2 regions of the Mucilaginibacter metallidurans genome follow, and region 2 is predicted to be linked to the other one. Evidence: riboswitches for the same ligand, from Rfam matches in the RefSeq annotation. Region 2 holds a riboswitch; the other holds the start of a gene.
What was found. A riboswitch is a leader RNA that binds a small molecule or an ion and turns the genes downstream of it on or off. The one in region 2 is predicted to bind cobalamin.
Positions count from the first base shown of each region.

Region 1: another riboswitch for cobalamin. It lies ahead of metE (5-methyltetrahydropteroyltriglutamate--homocysteine S-methyltransferase); the one in region 2 lies ahead of DIU38_RS10455 (TonB-dependent receptor plug domain-containing protein).

Region 1 is NZ_CP043449.1:1,784,353-1,787,921, reverse strand. Features, by position in the region: gene metE (5-methyltetrahydropteroyltriglutamate--homocysteine S-methyltransferase) at 1-1,002, opposite strand, end outside; cobalamin riboswitch at 1,175-1,365, opposite strand; gene DIU38_RS07820 (MFS transporter) at 1,529-2,767, opposite strand; gene DIU38_RS07815 (TetR/AcrR family transcriptional regulator) at 3,115-3,569, shown strand, end outside.
Region 2 is NZ_CP043449.1:2,416,230-2,419,798, reverse strand. Features, by position in the region: gene DIU38_RS10460 (DUF6580 family putative transport protein) at 1-219, opposite strand, end outside; gene DIU38_RS10455 (TonB-dependent receptor plug domain-containing protein) at 271-2,223, opposite strand; cobalamin riboswitch at 2,344-2,537, opposite strand; gene DIU38_RS10450 (serine hydrolase) at 2,580-3,569, shown strand, end outside.

The sequences.
Region 1 (3,569 bases), 630 kb from region 2:
ATGGATCAATGAGCATGAAGGGGCTATCCAAACGCGGTCGGTACCTAACTTGTCCTTCGCGCTCTTTATAATGACCAGCGAGTTATCAAAATCATTTTTCCAGATATTGCGCCCGTCAACAACACCTAAAGAAAGGATAGTTTTTTGGGGCAGATGCTCAATCACTTCATTCAATTGCTGGGGCGCCCGTACTAAATCGATATGTAAAACGTCAACAGGTAAAGTTGCCGCTAATTGAGTGTTATCACCCAGGCGTTCAAAATAAGTTGCCAAAACTATCTTTAGGAAAGGGAATTCTTTCCTCAATTGCTTATAGGTATCTTTAAATACCTCCTGTTGTTTTTCGCTTAAATCAAGCGCTAAAAACGGTTCATCAAACTGGACCCATTCGGCACCCAAAGCTTTAAGCTTATTTAGGATGTCAAAATAAACAGGCAGCAGATTTTTGATCAGGTCTATCCTATCGAAACCAGCCTCTTTCTCTTTGCCTAACAACAGGTACGATACAGGGCCAAGCAATACCGGCTTGCTAACGATGCCCAACTGTTTAGCCTCATAAAACTCATCGATAACTTTGGTGGAGAAAAGTTTAAACTGCTGGTCTTTATAAAACTCGGGTACTATGTAATGGTAATTGGTATCAAACCATTTAGTCATTTCCATAGCTACCACATCCAATCCATCTTTTTGATAGCCGCGGGCCATAGCAAAATACAGATCGAGCTCGGTATTGCCTTTTTGACTGATCACTTCATGATAGCGTTTAGGAATAGCGCCAAACATCAGTGAATGATCAAGCACCTGGTCATAAAATGAAAAATCATTTGATGGGATGAGGTCGATCCCGGCTTCCTTTTGCAGCAGCCAGTTTTCTTCCCTTATGTATTTACCCACGGTAAGCACATTTTTTAAGCCCGTTTTGCCTGCCCAGTAGTTTTCGCAGACTTTTTTCAATTCGCGCCGGCTACCAATACGCGGGTAACCTAAATTTTGCGTTAGCATTCTTTTAATTGATTAAATGAATAAATCGGTTAAAAGCCCTTTCAGCTAAGCTTCGTAATGTTTTGTGATATGAAAATATGGAGAGAATATATGGGCACAGCCTGTCATAACGGGCCATGGACCCATACAGGCAAGTAATCATAACCCAGACCAAGCTTCATACCGCGAAAGCATTGTCAATTCAGTATTAGGCAGGTCTCCTGACTTGTAACATTTTTGCCGCCCTTCCCATCCCTTTCATCAGGACAGTGGACATTACTGGCAAAAACCTTTGTGTTACTTACAGTTGCGCGACAGTTCGTGATTTACACACGATTCCCTATTAATCTACAATTAAGTAAAACCTATACCGGTTGATGAAGTAAAGTAAAGAACTTATCGGGGCAAATATAAGGATATGCCGGCTTAATATTCAGGTTATTTCATTGATGAAATTATAGACTATACCTTATGTATCGTTGTAAAACAGGTGAAGCCGATAATTAATTACCGGCTTCACCTGTTATTTAAAGCAATATCATTCAGCTTATACCGCTACCTCAGCATTTAAAATAACAGCCGCTTCTTCTTGTTTTTGGTGCGAAGCCCTCGCTTTGACGAAAAGCACCAGGGTAATAACAGCCAGTATCGCGAACGATAGATAAGCGGTTCCTAATAACTGCTGATTTTTTATGGCCATAATATTTACAATGCCATAGCTAAAAAATGAAGTGATAATATAAAGCGAGCCGCCGGTCACGCCGCTTGCAATACCCGCATTTTTTGAAAACCGGCCTAAACAGTAGGCAAATATATTATTGAATATAAAGCCAGATAACAGGTGGACCAATGCTGTAAAGGCCATCAGCGTAAATAAATTTGTTTTAATCCCTGCTGTAAACACCATTAAAGCGGCAAAGCCTAATTGCAGTGCAAGCGCTATAGATACTTTTTTGATAAGCGGTTTCCTGATGAGGGTTTTTGAAATAATACCGCCCGCCATCAATGATACCCCCGAAAGCAGCGAACAATAACCGGTTACCACAGGCGACAAATGAAATACATGCTCAATTATAAAAGGGCTGCTCATACCATACACTACCAGCATGGCATAGCTCAGGGAGATCAGGATGAGGCCCAGGGAAAAATCACGGGTTTTAATGGTAGCCAGGTAAACCTGCAGAATACTTTTAGCTTTGAACGGGTGATAATTTTTTAATGATTCGCCACCGTATACCAGCTCTAAAACAAGTAGGGAAAGAGTGGCTATTCCCAGGAAAAGGAAATTGGATTCCCAGCCAAAGGCAGCTTCAAGGTAACCTCCGATAAAAGGCGCTACAATAGGCGCGGTTGCCCAGATGATAGAAAAAAGGCTGGTATAATGTTTAAGCTGCTCGCCCGAGTACATATCTACAAAGTATGCCCTCTTCCCTACCACAATAAGCGCTACGGTGATGCCCTGCAAAATACGCATGGCATAAATAAGCTCAATATTATGGCAGATAGCTATGACAAAACTTGCAAATGCAAACACCAGCAAGGAAACAGTACCGATACGGTACCGGCCAAAGCTATCGAGCAAGCTGCCAACAAACAACTGGCTAACGCCCGAACTGATCATAAACGCGATGAGCGAAAGCTGAACGGCCGAATTATTGACAGCTAATTCCCTGGCCATAGAAGGCAGGGAAGGTATATAAATATCAGTTGCAAAACCAGAAAGCGGGATCAGCGCGAACGCTAAAATTGTGCTGATGCCCCTGTGGTGTTCTTTTATAATTTTCATAGCTTATTGTTGAAATTTAACAGATCGTAAAAACAGTATGCTGTGCGTTTTTATTTAAAACAAAAGTAGACTAATTGGTTTATTAAATAAAACCATTTGGTCTACTTTTAGCCATATTTACATTACTGTGTCAATCACTGCTTAGCCGGCTTATAAATACAGGCATTCATAAGATAAGTGTAAAAAAATCAACCTAAAGTTATACATTTACAAACCAAACCTGAAAATAAAACACTAACTAACAGCTACTTACAAACAATAAAACACTCAGTTAATTTCAACAGGCAATCAACGGCCTTTACTTTTTTAAACCATTTAGTCTATATTTGCATAGTAAATAACTGAAGATGAGCAAAGGCGAGCAAAAAAGGCAATTCATTATTGAGCAGGCAGCGATTTTATTTAATGAGAGGGGAATTGCCGGCACTTCTGTTGATGAGGTACTTGAAGTTGCCAATACCAGTAAGGGATGTTTTTATGGCCATTTTGAAAGCAAAGACGAACTGGCACAAGCCGCTGTTGATTACCTTTTAGGAAAACTAAACGACAGAAGGAACAACACAGTAAGCAAACATAAAACTGCCATTGCCAAGATCAATGCCGCTTTAGACAACAGCAAAAATCCACTGAAAAGCTATATTGAAGGCGGCTGCCCGATAGTTAATTTTTCGACAGAGACCGATGACACTAACCCAGCCATCAAAAAAAAGTTAAAAAACATGGTTGATACCGCAATAACAACCTATGCCAATATAATTCAGGAAGGAATTGATAATGGAGAACTCTCAAACGCCATAAATCC
Region 2 (3,569 bases):
GTAATTGATTATGATATCGGTTGAAAACAGCGTAAGCAACACTGTTGCATAACCTTTCCACTTTGAGGTAAAATAAGCACCGCCAAATAATGCAATAGCACCTACCGGATTGAAATTACTCAATTCTTTATACTTAAATGCTAAAAGCCTGAATGTGGCTGCAACCAGGATCATCAGGATCAGGAACAGGTTGCGGTTGGTGTTATCTTTTGCGGTCATGATTTTATATATGGCGTAAAATTACTTAATAATCCGAACAATAAGCAAGCGCTATTTAAATTGATACCTGGCACCAAGCATGAAGTTGATACCGCGGGTGTTATATCCTAACCAGTCTACGTATTTAGTATCTAAAACGTTGTTGAGGTCGCCAAAAACATTTAAGCTTTTGGTTGCTTTGTATCCCAGGTGCAAATCTACCAGGTTATAGTGCTTCAATGTAATCACACTTGAAGGATAGGTTGAAAAATCCTGATCGGTACGGTTGCCTGTATATTTGTAGTTAACGCCAACCTGAAAATCGTTTAAAACATCGTAACTGATGTTGGCACCCAAAGTACTCTTAGGCCTGCGGTAAAGATTGCTGGTTTGTGCACCGGCTTCGTCGGTTAGCTTGCCTGTTACATAAGCGTAATATGCGGATGCGTGAATTTTATTGTTGCTATATTTTAACTCGGTCTCAAAGCCTTTATCTTTTTGCTCTTGTCCGTTTTTATAAAAAGAAGCGTACGGCGGCTGCGATTCAGAGAAAAAGTAAATTACATCTTTGGTATTACGCTTGAAAAACTGCGTATTGAATGACAATGTATTTTTAATAATTTCCCAGTCAAAGCCTGCTTCGTATGATGTGGTGATCTCAGGATTTAATTTAGGATTGCCATACTGAGAAAACAACTGATATAACGAAGGTGATTTGAACGCCGAAGCTATTGTACCAAAAATCTTAAACTGATCGGCAAGGTATAACGATGGGTTGATGGTGTAGGTAAACTTGTCGCCATATTTACTATGATTATTGTATCTGCCGCCTAACTCCATATGAAAGATATCGTATTTGAAAAACAACGAAGTATAAGCGCTGAATATATTATTAGTAGCATCACCGGCTTTGATAATACTTGCGGGTGCCTGGTAAGCTGTTGACTCATACAGACTATACTGGCTTGTATTGCTGTATTTAAAACCTGCACCGCTGGTAATGTCCAAATACTTATTCAGTTCATAATTAAACACAGCTTCAGCATTGGTTATACGTCCTGTATTTTTTGTAACTTGGTGGGTTCCGCCATTGTCAGACGGAAGGTTGGTGAAATCATTTTGAACCGTATTTTGCGACAGGTTCACGTTGAGGTTACCTTTTGGCAAAATTAATTTTGCACCTACGCCACCAAATAAAAATGTATTTTTATAAGTGTAATCGTTATCATTAGTAAAAGCACCATAAGGCAGGTCGCCAGTGTTGTGGCTTACCTGCAGGTTTCCATTAAGAATAAATTTAGATGAGACATTTTGGCTCAGGTTCACACTGGCCGAACGTTGGTGAAAACCATCTTTCTTAAAATCGCCTTTGCCAGTGGTATCTGTAGCCGCGGCAAAGCCTTTTGAATCGGTATTTGATAGGTTAATGGCTATGCCTGTATTTTTCACCTGTCCAATTAATGAGGCCGACTCTTTAAACGCATTATAGCTGCCGCCTGTTAACTGCAAACCACCGGTCAATCCCTGTTGTTTAGCTTTTTTTGTGATGATATTAATAACGCCTGCTACAGCATCAGAACCATAAAGCGTTGAACCACTTCCTTTCAAAATCTCGATATGATCTATCAAATCCACCGAAAGGGCGTTAAGATCATAGCTGCCATCAATGCCTGAAGCGTTGTTTACCGGGAAACCATCAACCAGGATAAGGGTATTGCCAGATGAAGCTCCGCGCAGGAAAACCGATGTGCTGATACCGGGGGCATTATTTGCACCTGAAAAAGTTATACCGGCAACCGTATTTAATAATTGAGGTAATGATTTACCCTGCGATTTATTGATCTCATCGGCAGAAATGATGGTAACAACGCGGCCGATGTCTGACAGTTTTTTAGGCGACCGGCTTGCAGTTACTACTACCGTATTGAGTGTGCGTGTGGTATCCTGTGCATATGCTGCTGAGGTAGATAAACCAACAGCTAACAAACCGAATCCCAAAGTAATTTTAGCGTACTTTTTTTCCATGTATGATTGATATGTATAAAATAATAATGCAGCCTTAATAGCATACACGGAAATGAATAAAATGAAAACACGCCAAACGAAGAGCATTCACATCCAAGCTTCAATCCCCGAAAGCTATGAATAACATATAATGCCTTGGCAGGTCTTCTGACTTGCTCCCCATTTTGCCTGGCCTTCCCCCTGTTTACAGAAAGTGACTTTATAGATTTGGCAACGGTTACGGAGCTTACAGCTGCGGGACAGTTACGGATTTACACCGTATTCCCTTTTAATTCATTAAGCAAATAATGAAACCTAAAGCGCTGCAAAAGTACAATAAGTATCCGTTAACCTCAAATTACATAACTATATTTATCATGATGAAATATCTCTGTATTTTACTGCTGATCATGAGCACACTTAACGGTTTTGCCCAGCAACCAGATACCATTTTTCTGAAGGGTTTGCTGCATGAACATCCCGAATTCTTTTCGGGTATCCTAAACCACCCCATACAAAATGAAGTACAGATACTATACACCCGGATAGACAGGGATAGAAACAACACCCCTCACTTTACCTCATATAGTTATCACCTCAACGCGCAGCATTATTTTTATCCGGCGAGTACAGTAAAACTTCCTACAGCCATATTTGCCCTTGAAAAGTTGAATGAGCTGAAGGTGCAAGGCTTAAACCCCAAGTCGGTGATGATTACAGATAGCTCATTTGCCGGCCAAACCAAGGTACGTGTGGACACATCATCTGCAACAGGTCTCCCATCTATTGAAAACTACATTAAAAAAATCTTGCTGGTGAGCGATAACGCTGCGTACAACCGCCTGTACGAATTTGTTGGCCGGGCGGAGATCAATCAAAAACTAAAAAAATATCACCTTGATAACACTCGTATTGTAGGCAGGCTGGCTATTGGCGATGCGGGAGAAAGCACCCGGCATACCAACCCTATTGATTTTTATAACGGCGATAAATTGATTTATCAGAAACCTGCATTGTATGATGCCTCGAACTACCCTATGCACCTGGAAAATATGTTGCAGGGCAAAGCCTATTTAGATAGCAGCGACCGGCTCGTCAATAAACCGCTTGACTTTTCTGAAAAGAATATTTACGCTCTTGCCGATCAGCAGATGGTGCTTAAACGATTGTTATTCCCGGAAACTTTCCCAAAAGCTGAGCGCTTTAACTTAACAGCAGACGACTATCGCTTCATTTATCGTTACATGAGCACCTTTCCCACCGAAAACACTAAACCCACTTATCACCGCCCCGAATATTTCCCAGCTTATTGCAAGTTTTTGTTTTATGGCGGGGATAGCACGGCAGTTATTAATCCCGATATCAGG